Regions from separate parts of the Pseudomonas sp. S3_A09 genome, predicted to be linked through region 3. Evidence: predicted binding sites of a transcription regulator. Region 3 holds the regulator's gene; each other region holds the start of a gene.
What was found. The regulator FliA, encoded in region 3, starts transcription of late flagellar genes. The targets are predictions, from matches to a motif close to CTAAAGTTTNNNNNNNNNNNGCCGNTAA.
Positions count from the first base shown of each region.

Region 1 (9,929 bases), 1.1 Mb from region 3:
CGACATCTTGCCGTAGAACTCCATGCCCTCCTGCTGCAGGGCGTGGGGCGGAATGCCCAGTTCCGGCGTGGAGGCCAGGCTGATCACGCCTTGGTAGGCCAGGTTATGAATGGTGAACAGCGTCGGCGTGCGTGACCCACGCCAGTGCATATACGCCGGCGCCAGGCCAGCGGGCCAGTCGTGGGCGTGCACCAGGTCCGGGCACCAGTGGATCTGCGCAAGGTTAGCGGCCATGTCGGCGGCGGCCAGGCCCAGGCGGGCGAAACGAATGTGGTTGTCCGGCCAGTCGCGGCCGTTGTTGGCGCCGTAGGGCGTGCCTTCGCGCTCATACAACTCGGGGCAGATCAGTACATAGATGACCAGGCCGTCCTTGAGGTCCATTCGCCCGATCTTGCAGGGTGGCAGCGCGGCGTGGCCACCCAGCTCACCGATGATATGGATCGGGTTATCGCTTTCCATCACCTGCGGGTAGCCCGGAATCAGCACCCGCACATCGTGCAGGTGGGCCATGGCGCGGGGCAGGGCCGCGGACACATCGCCCAGGCCGCCGGTCTTTACCAGGTCGGCGAATTCGGAGGTCACGAACAGGACTTTCTTGCGATTAGGATTCTGACTCACGATCGGCCGCACAGTGGTGGGCAGGTCGACCAGCGAAGGTCCCCCTACCGGCTGACTGACACGCTCTCCCTGAATATTTACAGCGGCACTGATCATATTTCTCTCCCACATGTTGGTCGGCTAATGGCCCGCTGCCACTAGCTCCGATGACCGCATCCTGCGGCCAGGCGCGCAAGCACTGTACAAACTGGCAAGGCGTATGCCAGTTGCACGGTTAGCCAAAAAAGATTGGATGGACGGGCATTTCGCGTGAATCACGCGTGCTCGCCTACCTTAAAACTGGACCTACGGCAGAGTTGGAAAGTTTCGATTTTTTGCGGGGTTTTTGTTTTGGAACGGACCCATCGGTCATCAGTCTAGGACATATCCTAGAGCCCGTAGGGTTTCTACGAAGATTTTGTAGGACAAAATACTTGTAACGATATGCTGCTTTGAATTCGGCCTTTAAGCCGCAGGCGCGAGCGTGCTCGCGAAAACCATCGCGGCGCCACTGCGCATCAGGTAGAACGCGGTGCTCTCGGGCTTTCCGCGAGCACGCTCGCTCCTACAGGGGGCGTTATGGCAATCACACCATGGGGCGCACGCTCCTGATTGGTGCGTCAGCCCAGCACGCGAATGGGCGCGCCGTTCGCCCACGCTTGAATGTCTTCGATCATCTGCGCGTAGAACTGCCGATAATTCTGTTCGCTCACATACCCCACATGGGGCGTGGCCAGTACGTTTGGCAGGCGACGGAACGGGTGGTCCACCGGCAAGGGTTCCTCGGTATACACATCCAGCGCCGCTCCTGCCAGGCGACCGCTTTCCAAGGCCTGCACCAGCGCCGACTCATCCACAATCGGCCCACGGGCGGTGTTAACCAGGCGAGCGCTCGGTTTCATCCACCCCAGCGCCTCGGCATCCACCAGCCCCCGGCTGCGGTCACTGAGCACGAGGTGCACGGTAAGAATATCTGCCTGTTCAAACAGGGCTTGCTTGCTGACCCAGGTCACGCCCGATTCCGCCGCACGTTCTGGCGTAAGGTTTTCGCTCCAGGCAATTACCCGCATGCCGAACACCTGGGCAAACTTCGCCACTTTCTGGCCAATGCTGCCCAGGCCGAGAACCCCCAGGGTTTTGCCGTACAGATCGCCACCCAGGCCAACCTGCCAGTGGCCTGCACGCAAGGCGTTGGCCTCGGCCAGCAGGTTGCGCGTAGAGGCCATGATCAGCGCCCAGGTCAACTCCGGTGCTGCGTGTTTATAGCTGTCGGTGCCGCATACCGTGATGCCCAGCGCCCTGGCAGCCGGTAGGTCAATGGCTGCGTTGCGCATGCCGCCGGTCACCAGCAGCTTGAGCTTCGGCAAACCTTGCAGCAGGGCCTTGTCGAAGGTCGAGCGTTCGCGCATCACGCAAATCACCTCGAAACCCTTCAAACGCTCGATCATGGTGGCGGTGTCCGTCGGGTAGTCGTGCAGGAAATGCACCTGGCCCACGGCCTCTAGCACCGACCAATTCACCACGTCACTGGCCACATGCTGCCAATCATCAATGACTGCGATCTGTACCGACATTCACGAGTGCCTCGTTAAAGGTTGGATTAAAGCGCGTTCAAGCCCTGCAACAGCGCCGTGTGAAACCGGGCCGGTTCCTCCATCTGCGGTGCATGCCCCAGGCCCGGGAATTCCACCAGGGTTGCATGAGGAATCAATTGGGCCACTTGTTTGCCCAGCACGGCATAGTCACCAAGCTTGGCCTTGACCGCCGGCGGCGCGACGTCTTTGCCAATGGCAGTGTTGTCCGACGTGCCGATCAGCAGCAGCGTGGGCATCTGCAGGTTCTTGAACTCGTAGTACACCGGCTGGGTGAAGATCATGTCGTAAATCAACGCTGAGTTCCATGCGACCCGCGTATGCCCCGGACCGTTGCTCAGACCGGCGTACATGTCCACCCAACGCTCGTACTCGGGCTTCCAGCGCCCGACGTAGTAGGTGTTGAGCTGGTAGTTTCGAATGCCGTCGGCATTGACTTTCAGCTCACGCGCATACCATTGGTCGACGGTGAGGGAGGGCACCCCCAGTGCCTTCCAGTCTTCCAGGCCGATGGGGTTTACCAAGCCAAGCTGCTCGGTCTGCTCGGGAAACATCAGCGCGTAACGCGTGGCGAGCATGCCACCGGTTGAATGGCCGATGACGGTGGCCTTTTGAATGCCGAGCTTTTCCAGCAGCTGATGGGTGTTGGTCGCCAACTGTTGGAAGCTGTATTGATAATGGTCGGGCTTGCTGGAACTGCAGAAGCCGATCTGGTCCGGCGCGATCACCCGGTAACCGGCGTCGCTGAGGGCCTTGATCGAGCTTTCCCAGGTGGCGCCGCAGAAGTTCTTGCCATGCATCAGCACCACGCTGCGGCCGTTGGCCTGCCCTTTGGCGGGCACATCCATATAACCCATCTGCAGGGACGCGCCTTGGGATTGAAATTCGAAATGCTGAAGCGGGTAGGGGTATTCAAAGCCTTGCAGCTCGGGACCGTACGTAGCGGCGAATGCCGGGGCGGCGGTGGCGGCGAGCAGGCTGGCGATGCAAAAAGCGCGGGTCAGGGGCATTGGCAGGGCTCCGAGAAGGGTGCTCGGATGCTGTTGCGAGACGATTAAGTGGGGATTAACACCCATTGCAACGCCACGGCAGCCAGGACGCCATAACGCACGCTTTTGGCCAGGGTCACCAGCAATAGGAATCGCCATAACGGCTCGCGCATCACCCCAGCCACCAGGGTCAGCGGGTCGCCAATGATCGGCACCCAACTGAGCAACAGCGTCCAATGCCCCCAGCGCTCGTAATGATTGCGAGCCTTGTCCAACTGTTTGTCGCTGACGGGAAACCAGCGTCGTGTCTTGAAGTGCTCAACCCAGCGCCCCAGCCACCAGTTCACCACCGAGCCCAGCACATTGCCCAGCGTGGCAATGCCCAGCAACAGCCACAGGCTGTAATGCCCGCTGAGCAGCAAGCCCACCAGCACGGCTTCCGATTGCAGTGGCAGCAGTGTCGCGGCGCCAAAGGCGGCGAAGAATAACCCCAGATAGCCCGCGATCATTGCGCCGGGTATTCAGCCGCCACCACGTCTTTGCCCTCGCGGGTCAGGCCGATGACTTGATAGGCCTCGCTGCGGCCTTCGACTTCCATGCCGGGTGAGCCCATGGGCATGCCCGGCGCGGCGACGCCCAGCAGGTCGTCACGTTTGCGCAAGGCCAGCACCTGTTCGGCAGGCACATGGCCTTCGACGAACTTGCCGTCGATCACGGCCGTGTGGCACGAACCCAGGCGCGGCGCCACGCCCAGGCGTTGCTTGACGGCGCTCATGTCGGCTTCGACGTGGTCATTGACCTTAAAGCCATTGCTTTGCAGGTGGCTGATCCATTTTTTGCAGCAACCGCAGTTGGCGTCGCGGTGCACGTCGATGGGGATCAGCTCGGCAGCTTGGGCCAGGGTAGTGGTGAAGAGGGCTGACAGCAGGGCCAGGCGCAATGTGGTTTTCATAGAAACTCGCGTGTAGGAGATGGCCGTTGGGATGGCGGCGATCATGACGCTGTCATCGCAGGCAAGCCAGCGCCTGGCCGGTGGGAATGTTTCCAAATTATACGAAGGGTGGGTTTTCCAACCGGTGTTTGAGCTGATCGAGGGCGACGGCCGACAACTCGATCATGCGCTCATGCAAGGTGGCCAATTGCAGCTCGGTCTCGTAGGTCAGCACCCGCTTGAACAGCGTGCCGCCCTGATGGGGCAGCAGGAAGTAGTGGATGGAACCATCAACGGCCAGGGAGGTGAACACCGTCTTGAATTCGCGAGGGCGCCGGGCGATCTGCACACGGTAACTCATGGGGACGCGGATCCCCAGCAAGTCGATGAACTCGGTGAAGCGCGCACCCGCAGGCAGTGAGCCGGTGGTGCCGGTATCGGCACTGAGGGATGTGGGATGCCATTCGTGCCAGCGATCCGGTTGGGTCACATAGTCATAGACAGCATCGATGGGGGCCTTGATAAAGCGTTCCTGACTGATCCGCTCCAAACGGACCGCCTGCTCGGCAGCTCGCATGGCACACCTCCTGTGTTGCGACTAGGAGCTGTCAGAATAGTCCCACTCCCGCACATTGCACGGGAGTGTTTCAGCCGTTTATCAGCGCACTTTGAATCGACCCATCAGCGCGATTACCCGACCATTCGCATCCAACAGGCTTTGCGTGTTGGTTTCGGTGGCATGGCCGCTCTGCACCAGCTCTTCGACCATTTGTCGGATCTGCACCATGCTTCGGTTGATCTCCTCGGTTACCGCGCTTTGCTGCTCGGCCGCCGTGGCGATCTGGGTGCTGAGGTTGTTGATGTGGCTGACAGAGCCGGCCATTTCATCCAGGCCGGTGTTCACCCGCGCCGTGGCATCCGCCGCCGACTGGCAGCTGGCCTGGGTGTTTTCCATGGCCGCTACCGAGGAGCTGACGCCGGCAGTCAGGCGCGTGAGCATTTCGTTGATCTGCGAGGTGCTGGCCTGAGTGCGTGCGGCGAGCGCGCGGACCTCGTCGGCCACTACTGCAAATCCACGACCCTGCTCGCCTGCGCGCGCAGCTTCGATGGCGGCGTTAAGGGCGAGCAGGTTGGTCTGGCCGGCGATCGCACCGATTACGCCAAGGGTTTCGGTAATGCGCGCCGCGTCCTGGCGCATGTTTTCCACGCTGTGGGTGGCGCTGGACACTTCGCCAATCAAGGCGCTGACGCTGTTGGACGCTTCACCCACGACGACGCGGGAACGGTCGGCATGCTCATTGGCACGCTGGGTGAACGCGGCGGTTTCGGCGGCGTTTTGCGCGACGGTGTCAGCGGTGGAGCTCATCTCGGTGATGGCGGTGACCGTCTGGTCGGTTTCCGAGGCATGCCGCACCAGGATCTGGTTGGTGTGCGCCGAGGTCCGCTGCAGTTGCTCAAGGCTCGACGACATGGCGCCGGTTGCTTGGGTGACTTCGCCAATCATGTTCTGCAGGTAGACGATAAAGCGGTTTACCGAGTGGCCGATGGCACCCAGTTCGTCTTCAGCGCGAATGGTGATGCGTCGCGTAAGGTCGGCATCGCCGGTGGACAGTGCGTCGATATTGGTTTTCAGCGACTTCATGCGCTGCACCAGTTGACGGATCGCATACGCGGCGAGCAGCACCAGCAACAGCACCATGGGGATTTGCAACAGGGCCAGGGTGCCGAGAACGTCATCGCGCTGGGCGGTAATCAACGCGGTAGGCAGGGCGGTGGCAAGGAACCACGGTGTGCCTGCGATCGGGCGCATATAAAAGGTGCTGGCCACGCCCTGGTTGTCGAACTCGCTGCGTTGCAGCGCCTGGTCGCGTTGGGCCAGGGCTTTGCTGACCTGGGCGGCGAACGCGGAGGTGCCGGTGAGTTCGCTGATGTTCTTGAGCACCACCGGGCTGCTGATACGCGTGCTGTTGCTGATGATCTTGCCGTCGCCTTCGACGATCAGCATTTGCCCGCCGATGTCTTTCTCTTTGCTGGCCACCAGGTCATTGAAAAAGCCCAGGGTCACGTCGATGGTGGCGACGCCATAGGGCACGCCGTCGCGCTGGATGGCCATGGCGCAGTTGGTGCGCGGCTCCTGGCTGGCGTCGTCCTTGTAGGCGGCGGCCCAGGCGCACTGGCCGCGTGGCGAGGCCAGGCCGCCTTTGTACCAGCTCTGGTCGTAGTAGTTGGGGGCGGGGTCGCTGTTCCAGAAGGTATTCACCGCCAATTTGCCCGAGGCGTCGCGGTGCCAGAAGGTGCTGTGTTTGTTGCGCCCCGGTGTGCGCTGGTTAGGCAGCGGCCAGATCCCGCCACCGAAGACTTTAAGCTCGCCATACTGGTCGACCAGGCCAGGCAGGACCTTGTCGATGGCATCGCTGTCGAGCAACGGGACGGTCTGGGTAATGCTGCGTTGCTGGGACTGAACCTTGTTCAGCTCGCCCTGGATCTGTTCAGCCACCTCGGCGATGCGGTTGAGCACCACCTGCTCTTCGGTGTGACGCAGCGTGGGGGCGACCAACTGGCCGATGCCCACGACGGTCAACACAAATAACACCAGGACGAACAGCACCAGGAACAGGGTATAGCGGGCTTGGATGGAGCGCAGTGGGGGCATGGGGTCGTCCTTACGAAGCGTTTATTATCGACGCGGCTTTGTTAGAGCTTCGTAGGGCTATCGGCCTGGGTGGAAAGAGCTTGAGGTACGATCGTGCAAGAAAAGCGAGCGCCTGTTGAGGGCGCTCCCTCGTTCAGATATCCAGCATGGCCATCACCGCTTCCGGGTAGCGCAAGCCGGCGGTCGCTTCAACGGGGAAGATCGCCTCCAGCGTTGCCAATTCGGCCGGGCTGAGGCTGATCGCGAGGGCTGCCACATTCTCTTCCAGATACTTACGCTGCTTGGTGCCGGGAATCGGAATGATGTAGTCGCCCTGGGCCAATACCCAGGCCAGTGCCAGTTGCCCGGCGCTGACACCTTTGTCGGCTGCCAAGGCCTGTACCTGCTTCACCAACTGCAGGTTTTTGCCGAAGTTTTCGCCCTGGAAGCGCGGGCTGAAGCGACGGTAGTCATCGGCGCCGAAGTCGTCCGGGCTTTGCAGTGCGCCGGTCAGAAAACCACGGCCCAGCGGGCTGTAGGGCACAAACGCAATGCCTAAGCGTTGGCAGGCGGCGAGGCAGCCGTTGTGTTCCTGGTCGCGGCTCCACAGCGAATACTCGCTTTGCAGGGCGCTGATCGGGTGCACCTTGTGGGCGCGCTCCAGGGTGGCGGCCGAGGCTTCGCTCAAGCCCAGGTAGCGCACTTTGCCCTGTTGCACCAGCTCGGCCATGGCACCAACGGTTTCTTCGATAGCAACCTGTGGGTCGATACGGTGTTGGTAGTACAAATCCAGCGTCTCCACACCGAGCCGCTGCAGGGTGCCGTTGATGGCTTCGCGGATGTACTCCGGCCGGCCATCCACGCCACGCGCTGCCGGGTGTGCCGGGTCGCGCACGATGCCGAACTTGCTGGCCAGGAACACTTGGTCACGCTTGCCGGCGATGGCTTTGCCGATTAATTGTTCATTGGTGTGAGGGCCGTACATATCGGCGGTATCGAGAAAGCTGACGCCCAGTTCCAAGGCGCGGTGCAGCGTTGCAGTGGCTTCCCGCGTGTCGCTGCCGGGGGTATAGAAATCGCTCATGCCCATGCAGCCGAGGCCGATGGCGGAGACGAGGGGACCGTTGTTACCGAGTTGGCGAGTGTGCATGGGGGAACTCCTTGTTGAGAAGGCCTGCATTGTCACGCTGGACAAAATCGGGATAAACCGGCTAAAAGCGCTAACACTGTTCGTAATTTCTAAATAATCAGCTCAAGGAGCCGGCGTTTGGACCGTTTCAACGCGATGCGCGTGTTCACCCGGATCGTCGAACTGCGTGGCTTTGCCAAGGCTGCCGACAGCCTGCAACTGCCCCGCGCCTCGGTGACGGTGCTGATCAAGCAATTGGAGGCGCACCTTGGCGTACAGCTGTTGCAACGCACCACGCGGCAGGTCAGCCCTACACTGGATGGGGCCGCGTATTACCAGCGCTGCGTGCAATTGCTGTCGGACCTTGAGGAAACTGAAGCGGTGTTTTCCACCAGCCGCCAGAGTCCACGTGGGACTTTGAGCGTGGATATGCCCTCGGGCATCGGCCGTTTGATCGTGATCCCGGCATTGCCGGACTTCACCGCGCGGTATCCGCAGATCGAGTTGGAGATTGGCCTCAATGACCGCCCCGTGGACCTGATCCGCGAGGGTGTGGACTGCGTGCTGCGCGGTGGCCTGGCCCTGGATGAATCGCTGGTGGCGCGGCCTCTGGCAATGATGGATCAACTGACCCTGGCAAGTCCCTGCTACCTGCAGCGCAGGGGTGTTCCCACGTCTTTTGAAGACCTGGCCAACCATCAGATGGTCGAGTACGTCTCCAGCGCCAGTGGCAAACGGTTTGGCCTGGAGTTCGAGGTGGGTGGCGAATGGCAGACCGTCAACCTGCCAAAGGGCCTGGCGGTGAACAGTTCCGATGGCTACTTCGCGGCCTGCGAGGCTGGGTTCGGCTTGATCCAGGCGCCGCATTATCACGCCATGCGCCAACTGGCCGCGGGGACGTTAGTGGAGGTGTTGCCACGGTTGGCGGTACCGAAAATGGCGCTCTCGGCCCTCTACCCGCCGCATCGTCAACTGTCCCTGCGCGTACGGGTGTTCGTGGACTGGCTGGTCGAACTCTGCGCCACGCCCGGCACCGGGTTGCGGCGCTAAGCCTGTGCCTTGCGATAAGCGCCAGGCTGTTGCCCAGTCACTTTGTGAAACGCCCGGGTAAACGCCGCCACCGACTGATAACCCACCGCCACTGCAACATCCGCCACCGTCTGGTTCTGCTTGAACAACTGGCAGGCATGGCGCATGCGCATCATCAACAGCACCTGCCCCGGCGATTGTCCGCACAGTTCATTGAAGCGCTTGAAAAACGCCGAGCGCGACAACCCGGTGCAGGCGGCCATGCTTTCCAGGGTCCAGGCATCGGCCGGGCGGGCGATCAACTGTTCCAGCAGGTCGGCAAACGCCGGCTGCCGCGCCAGCGCGGCCAGGCCACCCAGTGCGCTGTTGTCCAGCACCTGTTGGCGCAGGACGTACAGAAACAGCAGGTGGCAAAGCCGTTCAAGCAACGCGGAAGAGGGCGCAGGCAAGCGCTCGCATTCTTGCAGGATCAGTTCGAACAGGTTGCGTGCGGCGGTCAGTGAGGGATCGCCCGCACGCAAGATGATCCACGCGGGCAGGGTGTCGACGATCATCGCTGACAAACCGGACTGGAAGTGAAAAAAACCACACACCAGGCCGACGCCATCGCTGGCGGCGCTGTCCAGGGGCACCATTGGCACGCGGGGACATTCCTGCGCGCCCGCCGCCGTGGGTTCGCCGGAGAGGCGATATTCCAAGTCGCGCAACAGGAACACCGCATCGCCGTTGTCCAGCCGATGGGCTGTGGTGTCGCCGTCGATATGCAGCCAGCACCGGCCCTGTACGATCAGGTGGAAACTCGCGCTCGCCAGGCCATGGGTGCTCGCATGCCAATCGCCGCAGTAGCGACCCACATGGAACAGGCTGGTGTCGAGTTCAAGGCTGTCTAATAACCAATCGACAAGTGCACTGGACGAATTCATCTAAGGGAAAGACTCAAGAGCAAGTAATCGCTACTTTAGACTATTGAGGCGATTTTTTATAACCAACAGACTTAGTACACGAACCCATCAGGAGACACCTCCATGTC
Region 1 is NZ_CP162752.1:5,826,691-5,836,619, reverse strand. Features, by position in the region: gene glgA (glycogen synthase GlgA) at 1-714, opposite strand, end outside; gene AB4N92_RS27140 (D-2-hydroxyacid dehydrogenase family protein) at 1,218-2,171, opposite strand; gene AB4N92_RS27135 (alpha/beta fold hydrolase) at 2,198-3,199, opposite strand; gene AB4N92_RS27130 (YqaA family protein) at 3,244-3,687, opposite strand; gene AB4N92_RS27125 (DUF411 domain-containing protein) at 3,684-4,130, opposite strand; gene AB4N92_RS27120 (SRPBCC family protein) at 4,228-4,686, opposite strand; gene AB4N92_RS27115 (methyl-accepting chemotaxis protein) at 4,768-6,762, opposite strand; gene AB4N92_RS27110 (aldo/keto reductase) at 6,896-7,891, opposite strand; gene AB4N92_RS27105 (LysR family transcriptional regulator) at 8,009-8,920, shown strand; gene AB4N92_RS27100 (AraC family transcriptional regulator) at 8,917-9,822, opposite strand; gene AB4N92_RS27095 (carboxymuconolactone decarboxylase family protein) at 9,925-9,929, shown strand, end outside.
Region 1: AB4N92_RS27115 (methyl-accepting chemotaxis protein) is a predicted target of FliA. The motif match lies at 6,820-6,847, and genes of this name have one in related genera.

Region 2 (9,929 bases), 1.6 Mb from region 3:
TCCTGCTGGCGCTCAAGCATGTCGCGCAGTACCAGCTTGCCGATGGCGTCCTCGACGGTCATCTCGCCGTCTTCGTCTTTTTCCAGGGTGTTCTTCAGCGCTTCGATCAGGAACCAGACATTGCTCATGCGGTAATCCGCGGCCTTGTCGCTGGAGCTGTTGGTGCGCAGCCAGTTCTCGTAGTCGATGTCCATGACCATGCTGCGCAGGGCGCTGATCGGGTCTTCGCCGGCGCACTGCTCGCGGACCTTGTCCATGAAGCGCTTGAAGCGCGCCAGTCGATCGGTGAAGCGCGAGTCCAGGTGCTCGCCCAGGCCGATTTCGTCGGTGGCGGCGTACATCGAGATCTTGCGTTCAGTGGCGTAGTTGCCGAGTTTTTCCAGGGTGGTGGAGCCGATCTCGCGGCGCGGCACATTGATCACGCGCAGGAACGCGTTGTCGTCGTCCGGGTTCACGATCAGCCGGAAGTAGGCCATCAGGTCTTTGACTTCCTGGCGTCCGAAAAAGCTGTTGCCGCCCGACAGGCGATACGGCACCTGGTGATGCTGCAATTTCAGCTCGATCAGCTTGGCCTGGTAGTTGCCGCGGTACAGGATTGCGAAATCGCTGTAGGGCCGGTCGGTGCGCAAGTGCAGGCTGAGGATTTCCACGGCCACGCGCTCGGCTTCGGCGTCTTCGTTACGGCAGCGGATCACGCGGATTTCGTCGCCGTGGCCCATCTCACTCCACAGTTGTTTTTCAAACTCGTGGGGGTTGTTCGAGATCAGCACGTTGGCGCAACGCAGGATGCGGCTGGTGGAGCGATAGTTCTGCTCCAGCATCACCACTTTCAGGGACGGGTAGTCGTCCTTGAGCAACATCAGGTTTTCCGGGCGCGCGCCGCGCCAGGCGTAGATGGACTGGTCGTCGTCGCCTACCACGGTGAACTGGTTGCGCTTGCCGATCAGCATTTTCACCAGCAGGTATTGGCTGGCGTTGGTGTCTTGGTATTCATCTACCAGCAGGTAGCGCACCTTGTTCTGCCATTTTTCGAGGATGTCGGCGTGTTCCTCGAACAGCTTCACCGGCAGCAGGATCAGGTCATCGAAGTCCACTGCGTTGAACGCCTTGAGCGTGCGCTGGTAGTGGGTGTAGACGATGGCGGCGGTCTGTTCCTTGGGGTTGCGTGCGTTTTCCAGGGCCTGGGCGGGCAGGATCAGGTCGTTTTTCCAGGCGCCGATCATGTTCTTGATCTCGTCCACGCCGTCGTCGCCTGCGTACTCCTTTTGCATGATGTCGGTCATCAGCGACTTCACGTCGGTCTCGTCGAAGATCGAGAAGCCCGGCTTGTAGCCCAGCCGCGCATGCTCCTTGCGGATGATGTTCAGGCCCAGGTTGTGGAAAGTGCACACGGTGAGGCCACGGCCCTCGCCACCCTTGAGCAGGGTGCCGACACGCTCTTTCATTTCCCGCGCCGCCTTGTTGGTAAAGGTCATGGCGACGATGTACTGGGCGCGGATGCCGCACTGCTGGATCAGGTGCGCGATCTTGCGGGTGATCACGCTGGTCTTGCCGGAGCCTGCACCGGCGAGCACCAATAGAGGGCCGCCGACGTAGTTCACGGCTTCTTGCTGCCGGGGATTGAGTCGGGACATACAGAATTCAGGGAGTCGTTGTTCAAAAGGGCGGGCATTTTAACAGGCTCGCAGGATTCTGCTCTGTCAGAACGACAGTGTGACGTACCACTCGATCTAAATTTGCCGGTTTTGATACTTTGCCGCAGGATGTCGGGGTTATTTGCGACTAATCTTTACAGTTCGCGTGTTTGGTAACCCCTATCATTGGTGATCATCTGGCCGCACGTCATAATGCCCGCTGTCACGAAATTTTGCAGAGTCTAGGGAGCTAGCTTGTCTACGCCTGTCGAACCCTTGCGTTTGCTGCTGCTGGCCGATGAGCCCGCGTGGGCAGCGTTGTTGCGCGAGTGCCTGGCGCCGATGGGCGATGGGGCTGTGCTGATCAGCGCACCAAACTGGGAGTCCGTGAGCCGTCTGTTCGATGACGACCACAGCGCCGTGCTGTTGACCACGCCCAGCTTGCAGCCCGGCCCTGGCCGCTGCAGCCTGCCGTGCGTATTGCTGCTGGAGCAGGAGCCGCTGGTTTCGCCGCTGGGCGTCAGCGATTGGCTGGTGCGCGATGTATTGGATGCCGATACAGTGCGCCGCTGCCTGCGCCACGTCCGCGAGCGTGGCGTACTGGAAAACACCCTGCAGCGCCTGGCCGAACAGGACCCGCTCACCGGTATCGCCAACCGCCAGGGCTTCCAGACCTTGCTCGCCGCACGACTGGTCGAGAATGAAGGCCGTGGCCTGGCCCTCGGCCACCTGGACCTCGACAATTTCCGCCACGCCAACGACGCCCTCGGCCACCAGGCCGGCGACCGGCTGATCCTGCAAGTGGTCTCGCGGCTCAAGAGCCAACTTGAGGTCGGGGACCAACTGGCGCGCCTGGGCAGTGACGAGTTTGCCCTCTTGATCGACACCCGCCGCGCGCCCCAGCGTGCCGAGTGGATGGCCGAGCGCATCACCGAAGTCATGGCCGAACCGTACTGGGTGGATGGCGAAAGCCTGCTGATCGGCTGCAGCCTGGGGGTGGCCCATGCCCGTGCCCGCGCCGGCGCCGACCCGCTGATGTGGCACGCCCATATCGCCATGCAGCAGGCCAAAAGCACCCAAGGCTGCACCTTTCATATCTTCAACGAACGCATCAACCGCAACGCGCGCAGCCTGGCCGACCTGGAAAGTGAGCTGCGCCGCGCCTTGCGTCGTGACGAACTGGAGCTGCACTACCAACCGCGCCTGGACCTCGACGACGGGCATATCGTCGGCCTTGAAGCCTTGGTGCGCTGGCGCCACGACGAGCGTGGCCTGTTGCCGCCGAGTGAGTTCGTGCCCCTGGCCGAACAAAGCGGCCTGATCGTGCCGTTGGGTTACTGGGTGATCTCCCGCGCGCTGCGCGACATGCAGGACCTGCGCGAACGCGGCCTGCCGCCGCTGCACATGGCGGTCAACCTGTCATTCCGTCAGTTCCAGGACAGCCAGTTGCTCTCCACCCTCAGCCGGCTGATTGCCGAGCGGGGCGTTGAGGCACAGTGGCTGGAGTTCGAACTCACCGAAACCGCCGTGATGCGCCGCAGTGACCTGGTCAAGCAGACCATGGACGCCCTCGGCCGCCTCGGTGTTCGGTTCTCCCTGGACGATTTCGGCACGGGCTTTTCATCGTTCGTGCACCTCAACAGCCTGCCGATCGCCTTGTTGAAGATCGACAAGAGTTTTGTCGGCGGTATGGAAGAGCGCGAAGAGAACCGCAAACTGGTGCACGCCATGATCAACCTGGCCCACAATCTCAACCTTGAAGTGGTCGCCGAAGGCGTGGAAACGCCGGAGCAACTTGCACTGTTGCGCTTGTTTGGCTGCGACCAGGCCCAGGGTTACCTGATCAGCAAGCCGCTGCCGTTGGCGGAGCTTGTGGAGTACCTGACCTTCGGGAAAAGCCAGCAGGCCTTGCTGGGTTGATTGGGTGCCCACCCAATCAACTGTGGGAGCAGGCAAGCCAGCTCCCACACTGACCGATTACAGCCTTCAATCCGGCTGAGCTGCTTGCAACGTGCTGTAGGTTTCAGGCTCTCGCCGAATCATGCGCTTCATCTTCGCTTCAAATGCCCAAGTCAGGCTGACTGCCGCGCACGCCAGGCCCAGCGCCAAGCCCCACCATACGCCGGTCGGTCCCCAGCCCAGGGTGAAGGCCATCAGCCAGGCCGACGGTGCCCCGATCAACCAATAGCAACCCGCGCCGATCAGGAAGGTGGTCTTGGCGTCCTTGAGCCCGCGAATGCAGCCCATGGCGATGGTTTGCACACCGTCGAACAGCTCGAACCAGGCGGCGACAGCGAGCAGGCTGACGGCCAGGACGATCACGTCATGGAAGGCCGGGTCGTTATGGTCGATAAGCAATCCGATCAAAGGATCGGAATAAAGCCACAGCACGGCGGCAAATCCCAACATCACCGCTGCGCCAAATCCGATGCCGACGCGCCCGGCCAGGCGTGCCTGCAGCAACTGCCCAGCGCCGTAATGTTGGCCGATACGCATGGTCACCGCGTAAGACATCCCCGCCGGCACCATGAACGCCACCGAGACAATTTGCAGCGCGATCTGGTGCGCCGCCAACTGCGTGCTGCCCATGGTGCCCATGCACAGCGCCGCAAACGCGAACAACCCGACTTCCACCGCATAAGTGCCGCCAATCGGCAGGCCCAGGCGCCACAGCTCGCGCAGGTACTGGGTATTGAGGCGCAGCAGGCCGGTGCTCAACGGGTACGCCGCATAGGTACGGTTGCGGTGGATGTACCACATCAGCGCCAACGCCATGCCATTGGCGACGACGGCCGTGACCAGTCCGATGCCCATCAGGCCCAGTTTCGGCAGGCCGAACATGCCTTCGATCAACGCATGGTTGAGCAGGTAGTTGGCCACCGCGCCACCGAGGCTGATCACCATCACCGGCTGGGCCTTGCCAATCGCGCTGGTGAAGCCGCGCAAGGCCATGAAGCTCAGGAAACCCGGGAGGGCGAACGGCAGGATCGTCAGGAATTGCCCCGCCGAGTGCACGTTGGTCTCGGTCTGGCCGAACAGCAGCAGCAGCGGCTTGAGGTTCCACAACAGCAAGCCGGCCGCCAAGGCCATCAGCCAGGCGAGCCACAGTCCGGCCTGGGTCAGGCGGGTGGCGCCTTCGATATCCCCCGCGCCGTGACGGATTGCCACCAAGGTGCCCACGGCGGCAATCACGCCGATGCAGAAAATCGACACGAACGAATAGCTTGCCGCGCCCAGGCCGCCACCGGCCAGGGCTTCGGGGCTCAGGCGCGCCATCATCAGGGTGTCGGTCAGCACCATCAGCATGTGCGCCAACTGTGAGGCAATCAACGGCCCTGACAGCCGCAGAATGGCCCAGAGTTCGGTACGTGCCGGATGCTGCATGATCATCACGCTCGAATAGTCGAAGGGTTGAGGGAGGGTTGATTCTCGGCGCTCTCAGCGCATTGCACAAAGGGATAAATGCGATCGTTCACATGACTAAAACTCATGCCTGATGAATCTGGTACGTTACGGCATTGCTTGTAGGAGCTTGCCAAATGTCACGTCGCCTTCCTCCCCTTTATGCCCTTCGCGCGTTTGAGGCGGCATCGCGGCACAATTCCTTCACCCGTGCGGCGGAGGAACTGTCTATAACGCAAAGTGCGGTGAGCCGACACATCCGCACATTGGAAGATCACTTCGCCTGCCGCCTGTTCCAGCGCAGCGGCCGCACCTTGCAGCTCACCGAGGCGGCGCGTCTGTTGTTGCCTGGTGTGCGCGAAGGTTTCGCCGCGCTGGAGCGGGCCTGCCATACCTTGAATGCCGAAGACGACATCCTGCGCATGAAGGCACCGTCCACCCTGACCATGCGCTGGCTGTTGGCGCGGCTCAGCCGGTTCCGTGCGTTGCAGCCCGGCAATGAGGTGCAACTGACCAGCGCCTGGATGAGTGTGGACGAGGTGGACTTCAACCAGGAACCCTTCGACTGCGCCGTGCTGCTGAGCTACGGCCATTTTCCGGCGGATTGGGAGGCCAGTTATCTATTCCCGGAATTGCTGATTCCGGTGGGCGCCCCCAACCTGCTGGAGGATGGACCCTGGGATGTCGAGCGCCTGGCCACCGCCGAGTTGCTGCACCCCACGCCTGACCGTCGTGATTGGCGCAACTGGCTGGAGCGCATGGGCTTGTCATCCCAGGTGTCGCTCAAGGGCGGGCAGGTGTTCGATACCCTAGAACTGGGCATGATCGCCGCTGCGCGGGGTTACGGCGTATCCATGGGTGACCTGCTGATGGTGGCCGAAGACGTGGCCCAGGGCCGATTGAGCCTGCCCTGGCCAACAGCCGTAGCCAGTGGTGAAAGTTATTACCTAGTGTGGCCGAAGACCCGCCCCGGCGGTGAGCGGCTGCGGCGCTTGGCGGAGTTTCTCCAGGCGGAGGTCAAGGCGATGGCGTTGCCTTCAGTCGAACGTCTCGATTGAGTGGTTGCAGAGCGTTCGTGCAATCGTTTGCGTGATACCCCTGTGATTCGCTCAAGTATTGCTTCGCCCAGCCGAAGAAGGTGTGTTGGAACAATCGTGCACCAACGTTTCCCACCAGATAATTTGCCGAGCAACGCTATGAGATCAGGATGATCCTGGCCTCGGCCAGGAGCCTTCATGACTCAACCTCGCGCTCGGATAGCCTCACAGCTAGGCCTCGCACTCGCCGTGATTCTGGCTGTCGTCATCAGCGGCAGTACTGTGTTTGCTCTGCGTTCCCTCGACTCCGCCAACCTCGCCACCCGCGAGGAACACCTGGCCAGCGAGGCGCGCTTGCTTGCCGATCAACTCAACACCTTCCACGGCACCTTGCGCGAGAGTACCCAGCGCTTGAGCGGGCTGTTCGAAAAGCGTTTTGGTGCCGGTTTGAGTGTGCGTGCAGACCAACCAGTGACCGTGGCCGGTGTGCAGACCCCGAGCCTGTATCTGGGCAGCGAGGTGTTGAACAACAACTTCGAGGATGTGGATGAGTTCAAGCAGATGTCCGGCGGCGTGGCCACGGTGTTTGTACGCAGCGGCGAAGACTTCATCCGCATCAGCACGTCGTTGACCAAACAGGATGGTAACCGCGCCATCGGTACGGTCCTGGATCGCCAAGGCCCGGCTTATCAGCGTGTGCTCAGCGGGCAGACCTACATCGGCCGGGCGGTATTGTTCGACCGCTCCTACATGACCCAATACAGCCCCGTGCGTGATAGCAGCGGTCAGGTCATCGCCGTGCTGTTCATCGGTTTTGACTACACCGATGCGCAGAATGCCCAGTTCGAGAATCTCAAGCGCTTCCGTATCGGCCAGACCGGCTCCCTGGCCCTGCTGGACGAGCAGAAGCGCTGGCTGGTGCCCCCGGCTGGCGTGCAGGCGCTGGACCAGGCGGTTCCAGTGATGTTGGACCTGGCCAAAACACCAGGCAAAGGTCGCTTCTGGGCGGACAAGAACGAAGAATTCTACAGCGTCTCTGTGCCCTTCGACGGCGGGCCGTGGGCAGTTGTCGCGAGCATGCCCAAGGCCGAGATTCGCTCGGTGACCTGGGACGTCGGCATCCGCCTGGTGATCGGCAGCGTGCTTGCCATGCTGCTGGCGGTCGGCGCAACGGTCTGGTTGCTGCGTAGCAAGTTGGCGCCGTTGGGCGACCTGGTGCGCCAGGCCGAAGCCCTGGGTGCGGGGGACTTGAGCGTACGCCTGAATGTGTCCAGCCATGACGAAATCGGCCAGTTGGCGCGCAGCTTCAACCAGATGGGTGAAGCGCTGTCGACCATGGTCTCGCATATCCGCAAGGCAGCCGAAGAGGTCAACAGCCGTGCCCAGGCGTTGTCTGGGTTATCCGGTGGTGCTTATGAGGGCATGGAGCAGCAGTCCGGTGAGATCACTAGCATGGCTGGTGCAGTGGAAGAGTTCAGCGCCACGTCGCTGAACATCGCCGATAACATGGGCAGCACCGAACGCCTCGCCCAGGAAAACGCCCAGCAAACCCGTATCGGGCGCAACTCGATGCAAGAAGCGTCGTCGTCCCTGGAACACATCGCCGCCGCGCTCAACAGCACGGCTACGGTGATCAACACCCTGGGCCAGCGTTCCCAGGAAATTGGCGGGATCGTCGGCGTGATCACCTCGATCGCCGAACAAACCAACCTGCTGGCACTCAACGCCGCCATCGAAGCCGCACGGGCAGGTGAGCAGGGTCGTGGGTTTGCCGTGGTCGCTGATGAGGTGCGTAACCTGGCGTCGCGTACCCGTGAGGCCACCGACGAAATTTCCGGGATGATCCAGAGCATCCAGCAGGAAACCGGCAACGCCATCAGCACCATGGAGCGCGGCAACGTATTGATGCAGGAAGGCCTGTCGCGCAACGCCGATGTGGCGTCGGCCCTGGCGCGTATCGACGAGCAAAGCCGCTCGGCCGGTCAGCAGTTCGCTGCGATCACCACCGCCACCCAGGAACAGAGCAGCACCGCGACTTTGCTCAGCAGCAACCTGCAGAGCATTGCGCTGGCCAACAGCGAGCAGCGCGAGGTGGTGTCGAACCTGGCGATCACGGCCAAGGAACTGGAGACCCTGGCGGCGGGCCTGCGGCATGAAGTGGATCGGTTTCGTTGAGACCTAGCGGTCGCCCAGCCCTGGGTCCACGCGCTTGCCGATGTCTTTGAGGCGCGCCAGTTGGTCGACCATGCCAGGGGCTTCGTCCATGCTGGTGACGAAGGTCCACAGGTAGGTCATGACCGCATACACATGACCGGCCTTGACTGCGGGGGACAAGGCCAACTGGCTGATGGCGACCACGAAGAGCAAGGCAGCCAGCGTGCCGAGAAACAGGTACGCAGCGGCCTCGCGGTCTGACAGCCAGATCCGCAGGCGAGACAGCACCTGGTAGTGGCGTCGCAGGGTCGGCGCACCGACTTTTTCCACCAGGCCGATTTCCTTTTCCAAGCGATTATTCAGGCGCTCATGCAGCGCTTGGTTACGTTGGGCAAAGCGCGGCAACAGCGTGATACACAGCACCAGTGCGCCCAGGCACGCGAGACCGACCCAGGGCTCGATCACGATCAGCATCACCGCCGCACCAATAATCGATACCAGCGCCGTGGCGATGATCGGCACGTGTTTCTCAAAGAAGTCGACGAACTCTCGTGCGAGCACCACCCGTGCCGCTGACTTGGAGGTGCTGTGATTCTGCAGGCGCTGGTTCAGAATCACCGGCACCGCCAGGTCGGCGTAGATCCGGGTGAAGGTTCGGGTGTCCAGCGCCCGGCGTGCCGCGCCGACGACCCAGAACGCCAGGACCACGGCGGCGTAGAACAGAGCGTTGCTGGCATCGCCCCGAATGATTGCATCCACCGCAAACCCGGCAAACAACGGGTATGCCAGCAGCAGGGCATTTTCCAATGCAACCAATGACAGCGTGCCGAACAGCTTGCCGGGATAGGCTTTGGCGATCGCTTTGAGGGTCTGGCCGGCGGATTGCTGGCCGATTTTCTTGCTTTCTTCGATCAGGATTTGAGGCGTGACGGATGTCATGGGTGCACCAAAGGGATGATAGACGCTATTATTGAGCGACTGCTCAAGTATCCTTGAGCGATCGCTCAAAAAGCAAGCGCCGCTTATCTGCCGGTGCCGAAAGGAATTGCCATGTCGCGTATCGACCGTAAAGACCAGATCATCGCCGCCGCCCTGGAGTTGTTTCGCAGCAAGGGGTTTGCCGATGTGTCCACCCGCGACCTGGCCGAACATGCCGGGCTGTCCCGTAGCCACGTTTATCACTACTTCAGTGATTGGAAGGAGCTGCGCCGCGAAGCCTTCGTGCGGTTTGCCAATGAGCAGTTGGACGAAGTACGGGCGCCTCTGGCAGAAGCCCCCCCGCTGGATGCCTTTGTGGGTTTTTTGCGTGACTGCCTTCCGAGCACCGCCGATGCAGGCTGGGCGCTGTGGCTGGATGCCTGGGACGAAGCGATGCAAGACCCGCAAATGGCCCAGGCTTACCTGGTGATCAATGCTCAATGGCAAGGCATGCTCGCCGAAGTGATCGAGCGAGGTGTCGCTGCCAATGTCCTGCGTTGTGACTCGCCACAACGCGCTGCCCGCCAAATCTTTGCAGTGGCGATGGGCTACGCCGACGACCTGATGCTCCAGCCCTCCACGGAGTCGGCCGAAGCGGCCTTGGATGAAGTGATGGAAGTGGCGCGGTTGCTGCTGGACTTTCCACAGTCACCCTAGCCAACAGCCGCGGGCCGATACTGCAACGCTTCCGCCAGATGCGCCCGGTTGATGCTATCGGTGTGCT
Region 2 is NZ_CP162752.1:2,363,889-2,373,817, reverse strand. Features, by position in the region: gene rep (DNA helicase Rep) at 1-1,634, opposite strand, end outside; gene AB4N92_RS11310 (putative bifunctional diguanylate cyclase/phosphodiesterase) at 1,890-3,554, shown strand; gene AB4N92_RS11305 (NorM family multidrug efflux MATE transporter) at 3,621-5,024, opposite strand; gene AB4N92_RS11300 (LysR substrate-binding domain-containing protein) at 5,174-6,094, shown strand; gene AB4N92_RS11295 (methyl-accepting chemotaxis protein) at 6,272-8,248, shown strand; gene AB4N92_RS11290 (ABC transporter six-transmembrane domain-containing protein) at 8,252-9,166, opposite strand; gene AB4N92_RS11285 (TetR/AcrR family transcriptional regulator) at 9,278-9,862, shown strand; gene AB4N92_RS11280 (YifB family Mg chelatase-like AAA ATPase) at 9,859-9,929, opposite strand, start outside.
Region 2: AB4N92_RS11295 (methyl-accepting chemotaxis protein) is a predicted target of FliA. The motif match lies at 6,145-6,172, and genes of this name have one in related genera.

Region 3 (9,929 bases):
CGAATCAACGTGACGCTCACCCTTGCGCAGGATGTCGAACACGTTCTCGGCAATGTGGCAGCATTCCACCAGCTCATGGAGCTGGAGGAAGCCGGCGCCCCCTTTTACAGTGTGAAAACCGCGAAAAATTGCATTGAGCAGGTTCGCATCATCCGGTCGGCTTTCCAGCTCGACCAGTTGCTCGGACAACTGCTCTAAAATTTCGCCGGCCTCTACAAGGAAATCCTGAAGGATTTCTTCATCGGCGCCGAAGCTCATGTGGGTGCTCCTTAGAAGCCTAAACTGGATAACAGGTCATCAACATCATCTTGACCCGATACAACGTCTTCACGTTTATCGGCATGAATCTGCGGACCTTCACCCTTGGCGAGATGTTTTTTTGGATCTTTTTCCGAGAGGATCGCTTCGCGGTCATGTTCAATGCCGGCAAAACGGTCAACCTGGCCTGCCATAAGCACCAATTTGAGCAAGTTGCTTTCCACTTCGGTGACCAACTGGGTCACACGCTTGATCACCTGACCGGTGAGGTCCTGGTAATCCTGGGCGAGCAGAATGTCGTTGAGGTTGCTGGAAACCGTGCGGTTTTCCTGCTCGCTGCGTGACAAGAACCCTTCGACCCGACGCGCCAACTCACGAAACTCTTCAGCGCCGACTTCGCGGCGCATGAAACGGCCCCAGTCGTTGCTCAGGGCCTGGGCTTCGTTGGCCATACCGTTGACCAGAGGCGTGGCGTTTTCCACCAGGTCCATGGTGCGGTTGGCCGCTGCCTCAGTCAGCCTGACCACATAGGACAGGCGTTCGGTGGCATCAGTGATCTGCGAGATTTCCTCAGCCTGGGGCATGTGTGGGTCAATCTGGAAATTGACGATCGCACTGTGCAGCTCGCGTGTGAGCTTGCCCACTTCCTGGTACAGGCCGCGATCACGGGTCTGGTTGAGCTCATGGATCAACTGCACCGCGTCGCCGAACTGACCTTTTTCAAGGCTTTCGACCAACTGGTGAGCATGCTTTTTCAGGGTCGACTCGAAGTCGGCCTGCGATGATTCTTTATGCTCCATAGCTCCCCCGTGGCAGCATCAATGACCGATGCGGTCGAAGATTTTTTCAATCTTCTCTTTCAAGGCCAATGCAGTGAATGGCTTGACCACGTAACCGTTTACCCCAGCTTGGGCGGCTTCGATGATCTGCTCACGCTTGGCTTCGGCGGTCACCATCAGCACAGGCAGGCCGCGCAGCTTTTCGTCAGCACGTACGTGGCGCAGCAAGTCGATACCGGTCATGCCCGGCATGTTCCAGTCCGTTACCAGAAAGTCGATGCTCCCGCTGTTGAGGATCGGAATGGCCGTAATGCCGTCATCCGCCTCGACCGTGTTAGTGAACCCAAGGTCACGCAACAGGTTTTTTATGATCCGCCGCATCGTTGAGAAGTCATCAACGATGAGGATTTTCATGTTCTTGTCCAATTCGACCTCCAAGCAGTCTTAAACGCGCCCAGCACCTGGACGCGCCATTTCAATCAACAGGCATTACACAAAAAGGACTGCCGAGGGCACCACGGGTCGAACCCGCGAAGGCTGGTCGCCCTCACGGTCTCGTCTGCAGTGTCCCCACACTGCCTGTCAGCGCGCTCGCCACTCTCCCAAACGCCCCCGCAAGCGGGCTGCGCACTGGCTGTGCAACTGGCTGACCCGCGACTCGCTGACCCCCAGGACCTCACCGATTTCCTTGAGGTTCAGCTCTTCGTCGTAGTACAACGCCAACACCAGTCGCTCACGCTCCGGCAAATTGGCAATCGCGTCCGCCAACGCCCCCTGGAAACGCTCATCTTCCAGGTCACGCGATGGCTCCATATGAGCGCTCGCGCCGTCCTCGTGCAGCCCTTCGTGTTCGCCGTCCTGCAACAGGTCGTCGAAACTGAACAGGCGGCTGCCCAAGGTATCGTTCAAAATCCCGTAGTAATCGTCGAGACTCAATTGGAGTTCGGCCGCAACTTCGTGATCTTTAGCGTCGCGACCGGTTTTTGCTTCAATTGCGCGAATTGCGTCACTGACCATGCGCGTATTGCGATGCACCGAACGCGGCGCCCAGTCACCTTTACGCACCTCATCAAGCATCGCACCACGGATACGGATCCCCGCATACGTCTCGAAACTCGCGCCCTTGCTCGCGTCATATTTGGTCGACACTTCGAGCAGGCCGATCATGCCCGCCTGGATCAGGTCTTCGACCTGGACGCTGGCCGGCAGGCGTGCCAGCAGGTGGTAGGCAATGCGCTTGACCAAGGGCGCGTAGCGCTCGATCAACTCGCCCTGACTGTCACGGGCAGACCTCTTGTAAGCGTTGTAGCCAGTCGCTGTCATAGCACGGGTCCTGCGCTCGTCTGATGCACCAATCGCTCGACGAAAAACTCCAGATGCCCCCGTGGGTTGGCGGGCAACGGCCAGGTATCGACCTTCTGGGCAATAGCCTTGAACGCCAATGCGCACTTGGAACGAGGGAACGCTTCGTAGACTGCACGCTGCTTTTGCACAGCCTTGCGCACACACTCGTCGTAGGGCACTGCGCCGACGTATTGTAAGGCGACATCGAGGAAACGATCCGTGACCTTGGTCAACTTGGCGAACAGGTTGCGCCCTTCCTGCGGGCTCTGGGCCATGTTGGCCAAGACGCGGAAGCGGTTCATGCCGTAGTCACGGTTAAGCAGTTTGATCAGGGCGTAGGCGTCGGTGATCGAGGTGGGTTCGTCGCAGACCACCAGCAACACTTCCTGCGCGGCGCGCACGAAGCTGACCACGGACTCGCCGATCCCGGCGGCGGTGTCAATCACCAGCACGTCGAGGTTATCGCCGATATCACTGAACGCCTGGATGAGGCCGGCATGCTGCGCCGGGCTCAGGTGCACCATGCTCTGGGTGCCCGAGGCAGCCGGCACGATGCGGATGCCACCGGGGCCCTGCAGCAGCACATCGCGCAGCTCGCAGCGGCCCTCGATCACATCGGCAAGGGTATGTTTGGGCGTCAGCCCCAGCAGAACGTCGACGTTCGCCAGGCCCAGGTCAGCATCCAACAGCATGACGCGACGGCCAAGCTCTGCCAGGGCCAGGGACAAATTCACTGACACGTTAGTTTTCCCGACGCCACCTTTGCCGCCGGTCACCGCGATCACCTGTACGGGATGCATGCTGCCCATTTTATTTCTTTACCTTGTCTTGCTTAGACGCAGGCTACATGGCTTGGCCGCGTGAATCGCTTGCAGACCATCGATGTAGATACATTTCACGGTGTTCATCCTGCCCTCAACCGACCCGTTTTGCCGGGTTGTGATAAAGGTCGGCGAACATATCAGCCATCGCTTCCTCGCTAGGCTCTTCTTGCATTTGCACGCTGACTGCACGGCTGACCAACTGATGACGGCGCGGCAGATGCAGATCATCCGGGATCCGCGGCCCGTCGGTCAGGTAAGCGACCGGCAATTCATGACTGATGGCCAGGCTCAACACCTCGCCCAGGCTCGCGGTTTCGTCGAGCTTGGTGAGGATGCAACCGGCCAGGCCGCAGCGTTTGTAGCTGTGATACGCAGCGGTAAGAACCTGTTTCTGGCTGGTGGTTGCAAGCACCAGGTAGTTTTTCGATTTGATGCCACGTCCGGCCAGGCTTTCAAGCTGCATGCGCAATGCCGGGTCGCTGGCTTGCAGGCCGGCGGTATCGATCAATACCACGCGTTTGCGCAGCAGCGGGTCGAGGGCGTTGGCCAGGGACTGGCCCGGGTCGACGTGAGTCACCGATACATTGAGAATACGGCCCAGCGTCTTGAGCTGCTCCTGGGCACCAATACGGTAGCTGTCCATGCTCACCAGCGCGATATTCTGTGCGCCGTATTTGAGTACGTAACGGGCCGCCAGCTTGGCCAGGGTGGTGGTCTTGCCCATGCCGGCAGGGCCGACCATGGCGATCACACCGCCCTCTTCCAATGGTTCGATTTCCGGGGTAACGATCATCCGTGCCAGGTGGGCCAGCAACATGCGCCAAGCCTGGCGAGGCTCTTCGATTTCGGTGGTCAAGGCCAGCAGGTCGCGGGACAACGGGCCGGACAAGCCGATACGTTGCAGGCGCCGCCACAGGTTGGCCTGTTGCGGCTTGCTGCCTTGCAGCTGGTTCCAGGCCAACGAGCCAAGCTGCACTTCCAGCAGCTCACGCAGGCCATTGAGTTCAAAGCGCATCGAGTCGAACACCCGCTGGTCAACCGCAGGCGCCGGAGCAGGCGCAGCAGGACGTGGCGGTTCTTTGAAGGTCGGCTCGACCAGCGGCTCGGAAGCGGTCAGCGGCAGGCCGGCGAACAACTGGCGATTAGTGGTGGCATCGCTGTCGCCGCGCATGCTCAGTTCCGCCTGGGCCGAGACAATGCGTGAAGCAGTCTTGCGCAGCTCGTCTTCGAGCTCCATGTTCGGCACACGCGGCGCCAGGGCCTGGGGGGTGTAATCCAGGGCAGCCGTCAGCTCGACACCGCCGGCAATACGACGGTTTCCGATAATCGCGGCGTCAGCGCCCAGCTCATCACGAACCAGTTTCATGGCCTGACGCATATCGGCGGCGAAAAAACGCTTCACTTGCATAACCCACTACCCTCAGCCATTGGGGCCTACTGTCGCGACGATAGTCACTTGCTTGTTGTCAGGAATTTCCTGATAAGCCAAAACGTGCAAATTCGGTACTGCCAGGCGTCCAAACCGCGACAACATCGCCCGGACGGGGCCTGCCACCAGCAGAATCACCGGTTGGCCCTGCATTTCCTGGCGCTGTGCGGCGTCGATCAACGAACGCTGCAGCTTCTCAGCCATGCTTGGCTCCAGCAGAACGCCCTCTTCCTGGCCTTGTCCTGCCTTCTGAATACTATTGAGCAATATTTGTTCCAACCTTGGTTCCAAGGTGATCACAGGCAGCTCGGAGTCAAGCCCTACAATGCTTTGGACGATTGCACGCGACAATCCGACGCGCACCGCGGCCACCAGGGCGGCAGTATCTTGACTCTTGGCGGCATTGTTGGCGATGGCCTCGGCAATGCTGCGGATGTCCCGTACCGGCACCTGTTCGGCCAGCAATGCCTGCAACACCTTGAGCAACTGCGACAGCGACAGCACACCCGGCACCAGCTCTTCGGCCAGTTTCGGCGACGCTTTGGCCAGCAAACCCATCAATTGCTGGACTTCCTCATGGCCAATCAGCTCATGGGAGTGCTTGTACAGGATCTGGTTGAGGTGGGTGGCGACCACGGTGCTGGCGTCCACCACGGTGTAGCCGAGGGATTGTGCCTGGCTGCGCTGGCTGATTTCGATCCACACCGCGTCCAGGCCAAAAGCCGGATCTTTGGCGGTAATACCGTTGAGGCTGCCGAACACCTGCCCTGGGTTGATCGCCAGTTCGCGGTCTGGGTAGATCTCGGCTTCGGCCAGGATCACGCCCATGAGGGTCAGGCGATAGGCACTCGGAGCCAGGTCGAGGTTGTCGCGGATGTGCACGGTGGGCATCAAAAAGCCCAGGTCCTGGGACAGCTTCTTGCGCACGCCCTTGATCCGCGCGAGCAATTGGCCGCCCTGGTTGCGGTCCACCAGCGGGATCAGGCGGTAGCCGACTTCCAGGCCGATCATGTCGATCGGGGTCACGTCATCCCAGCCCAGCTCCTTGGTTTCCTGAGCACGGGCCGGGGATGGCAGCAGTTCCTGCTGGCGCGCGATCTCTTGCTGGGCCTGGACCTTGACCGCATTCTGCTTTTTCCAGAACAGGTAAGCACCGCCAGCCGCCATGGCTGCCATGCTCAGGAACGACACGTGGGGCATGCCCGGTACAATACCCATGATCGCCATGATGCCCGCCGCCACGGCCAAGGCCTTGGGCGAGGCAAACATCTGCCGGCTGATCTGCTTGCCCATGTCTTCGGAGCCCGAAGCACGAGTCACCATGATCGCCGCAGCTGTAGATAACAACAGTGATGGCAATTGCGCCACTAAACCGTCACCGATGGTCAGCAGGGCGTACACCTTGCCCGCATCGCCGAAGGTCATGCCATGCTGGAAGATACCCACGGCCATACCGCCGATGAGGTTGATGAACAGAATCAGCAGGCCGGCGATGGCATCACCGCGCACGAACTTGCTGGCACCGTCCATGGAACCGTAGAACTCGGCTTCCTGGGCCACTTCCAGGCGGCGCGACTTGGCTTGGTTCTGGTCGATCAGGCCGGCGTTGAGGTCAGCGTCGATCGCCATCTGCTTGCCGGGCATCGCATCGAGGGTAAACCGCGCGCTCACCTCGGAAATCCGCCCGGCGCCCTTGGTTACTACCACGAAGTTGATGATCATCAGGATCGCGAACACCACGATACCGACCACGTAGTTACCGCCGATCACCACCTCACCGAAGGCCTGGATCACCTTACCGGCGGCAGCGTGACCGTCCTGACCGTGGAGCATGACCACACGGGTGGACGCGACGTTGAGCGCCAGTCGCAGCAGGGTCGCCACCAGCAGAATGGTCGGGAATACGGCGAAATCCAAGGGCCGCAGGGCGTACACGCAGACCAGCAGTACCACGACGGAAAGGGCAATGTTGAAGGTGAAGAACACGTCCAGCAGGAACGGCGGCATCGGCAACATCATCATTGCCAGCATCACCAGCAACAACAACGGCACACCCAGATTGCCTCGCGAGAGGTCAGTCAGGGTCGTCCGGGCCGTGCCGAGCATTTGAGAGCGATCCACCACCGGTATTCCTCGTTTCCTTGAAGCAAAGTTTTGACGCGGTCAGGCGTCTTGCAGGTGGTATTGCAAGAAGCCTTCCAACTTTTGTTTTCCCGGTTACATCGCTTGCGGCGCGAGCGTTGACGAGCTCACAAGCAACCGCCCCCCCCAAAAAAAAAAGTGTAAATCGATTCAAATGTGGGAGCGGGCTTGCTCGCGAAGGCGGAGGGTCAGCCAGCACGTCTGGCGACTGATCGTCAGCATTCGCGAGCAAGCCCGCTCCCACAGTTTGGATTTGTGTCCGCCTGCTGCTACAGCGGAAATGTCCGACAAGGTGTTGAGGCGGCCCCTGGGAAAGCCGCTAACTAGTCTCCGTACACCCAGTCGACGCTTTTTTAGCGTCTACTGAAACAATCATGAAGTTCATAGGACGCGGACGTTTTCAGCCTGAGCACCTTTGGCGCCTTGGGTAACCTCGAACTCGACTTTTTGCCCCTCTTCAAGGGTCTTGAAACCGTCGCTCTTGATGGCCGAATAGTGGACAAAAACATCAGCGCTGCCATCGTCAGGGGTAATAAACCCAAACCCCTTCTCCGCGTTAAACCATTTCACCGTGCCTGTTGCCATTACCGTTCTCCTCACATCTCATTCAAGGACGTGCGGGACAACTGTGGCGTCTAACGCATACACGCCACAGGGTCGGTGGATCATGCGAAATTCCACTTGCTGGCCCACGGCAAGCCAAATGCCGCGTGAACCGAAGAGATCCACTTGCACGTCGTCCTCACCTTCCAGGGCAATCCAACCTTTCCCTGTCTTGCGGTCATAAGATTTGACTGTGCCTCTGAACACCTTCAAAACCACCTCTCCCTGCATCTTGTTTACCGCCTGCGCGCAGTGCTGGTTGTAGTAGAACTGCGAGACGCAGAGGATGACTACTGTCAAAGTTGACAGGTAGACGGGCGATCAGGAGGAATGGTAAGGCGGAGCCGATCAGGAATCGCGGCGCAGGTCCGGCGGGATTGGCAGGTCCTTGAGCGGGTCAGGCCGCTTGCCCTTGCCCGCGCGGTACTGGCGGATCTGATAGACATACGCCAGCACCTGGGCCACGGCCAGGTAGAGCCCGGCCGGGATTTCCTGGTCCAGGTCAGTGGAATAGAAGATCGACCGCGCCAGTTCCGGCGATTCCAGCAGCAGGATGTCGTTGGCCACGGCGATTTCGCGGATTTTCAGCGCGGTAAAGTCGCTGCCCTTGGCCAGCAGCATCGGCGCGCCACCCTTCTCCGGGTCGTACTTGAGGGCTACCGCATAGTGGGTCGGGTTGGTGATGACCACGTCGGCGTCGGGCACCGCGGCCATCATCTTGCGCTGGGACATTTCGCGCTGCAGCTGGCGAATACGCTGTTTGACCTCTGGGCGACCTTCCTGGTCCTTGTGCTCGTCGCGCACTTCCTGCTTGGTCATCAGCAATTTCTTGTGGCTTTCCCACAGCTGGATCGGCGCATCCACGGCAGCAATGATGATCAGCCCGGCGGCCATCCACAACGCGCTCCACCCCACCACTTGCACGCTGTGGATGATTGCCGACTCCAGCGGTTCATGGGCGATGCGCAGCAGGTCGTCGATGTCGGACGACAACACCATCAGCGCCACAAACAGGATCAGAATGAATTTGGCCAGGGCCTTGAGCAACTCCACCAGGGCCTTGGTGGAAAACATGCGCTTGAGCCCCGCAGCAGGGTTCATCCGACTGAACTTGGGCGCCATGCTGCCGGCGGCGAACAGCCAGCCACCCAGGGCGACCGGGCCGATCAGTGCAGCCAACAGCAAGGTGATCAGAATCGGTTGTACCGCCAGGATCGCGATCTTGCCCGAGTGCAGCAGGTATTGGCCCATGGCATCGGGATTGAGCAACACGTCGCGGGGCAAAGTGAAGTTGTGCTTCATCAACTCCATCAGGTCCAGCGCCAGGCCGCCACCGTAGATCAGCAAGGCGCCGGCACCCGCCATCATGGTGGCAACGGTATTCAGCTCTTTGGAGCGCGCAATCTCGCCCTTTTCCCTGGAGTCTTTTTTGCGTTTCTCCGTGGGGTCTTCTGTTTTGTCCTGACCACTCTCGCTCTCGGCCATGGCTCAGCGCGCCCGTGCCAGATCACGTAAGAACTGCAAGGCGTCGGTCGCCAGCGGTTGATACTGATTGAGAATGTCGGCCAGGCCGACCCAGAAAATCCCCATGCCCAATACCAGGGTCAACGGGAAGCCAATCGAGAAGATGTTCAATTGCGGCGCTGCACGGGTCATCACGCCGAACGCGATGTTGACCACCAGCAACGCGGTAATCGCCGGCAACACCAGCAACAGCGACGCGCCGAATACCCAACCCAGGCGTCCGACGACCTCCCAGAAGTGATTGACCACCAACCCCGACCCTACCGGCAAGGTGGTGAAGCTTTCGGTCATCACCTCGAACGCCACCAGATGGCCATTCATCGCCAGGAACAGCAAGGTCACCAGCATGGTCAGGAATTGACCGATTACCGCCGCCGACACACCGTTAGTAGGGTCGACCATGGAGGCGAAGCCCATGCCCATCTGGATCGAGATGATTTGGCCGGCCACCACAAAGGCCTGGAAAAACAGCGTCAGGGAAAAGCCCATCAGCGCGCCGATCAGGATCTGCTCGGCAATCAACAGCAACGCACTGAGATCGATGGCATTGACCGGCGGCATCGGCGGTAAGCCCGGCACGATCACCACGGTAATCGCCACCGCAAAGTACAGGCGCACGCGGCGTGGTACGAGGGTGGTACCAAACACCGGCATGGCCATCAACATCGCCGTCACCCGGAACATTGGCAGGATGAAAGACGCCACCCAGGTGCTGATCTGGGTGTCGGTCAACGCCAGCAACGACTGCATCAGGTCAGCCGATCAACTGCGGAATACTGCCGTACAACTGCAGGATGTATTCCATGAATGTCTGCACCAGCCAAGGGCCGGCCACGATCAGGGTAACCAGCATCACCAGCAGACGCGGCAAAAAGCTCAAGGTCTGTTCGTTGATCTGGGTCGCGGCCTGGAACATCGCCACCAGCAGGCCCACCAACAGGCTTGGCACTACCAGCACGGCGACCATCACGGTGGTCAGCCACAGCGCTTCACGGAACAGGTCGACAGCTACTTCTGGCGTCATCG
Region 3 is NZ_CP162752.1:781,295-791,223, forward strand. Features, by position in the region: gene AB4N92_RS03715 (chemotaxis protein CheA) at 1-258, opposite strand, end outside; gene AB4N92_RS03720 (protein phosphatase CheZ) at 270-1,058, opposite strand; gene AB4N92_RS03725 (chemotaxis response regulator CheY) at 1,077-1,451, opposite strand; gene fliA (RNA polymerase sigma factor FliA) at 1,620-2,360, opposite strand; gene fleN (flagellar synthesis regulator FleN) at 2,357-3,190, opposite strand; gene flhF (flagellar biosynthesis protein FlhF) at 3,297-4,613, opposite strand; gene flhA (flagellar biosynthesis protein FlhA) at 4,626-6,740, opposite strand; gene cspE (transcription antiterminator/RNA stability regulator CspE) at 7,158-7,361, opposite strand; gene flhB (flagellar biosynthesis protein FlhB) at 7,728-8,864, opposite strand; gene fliR (flagellar biosynthetic protein FliR) at 8,868-9,653, opposite strand; gene fliQ (flagellar biosynthesis protein FliQ) at 9,658-9,927, opposite strand.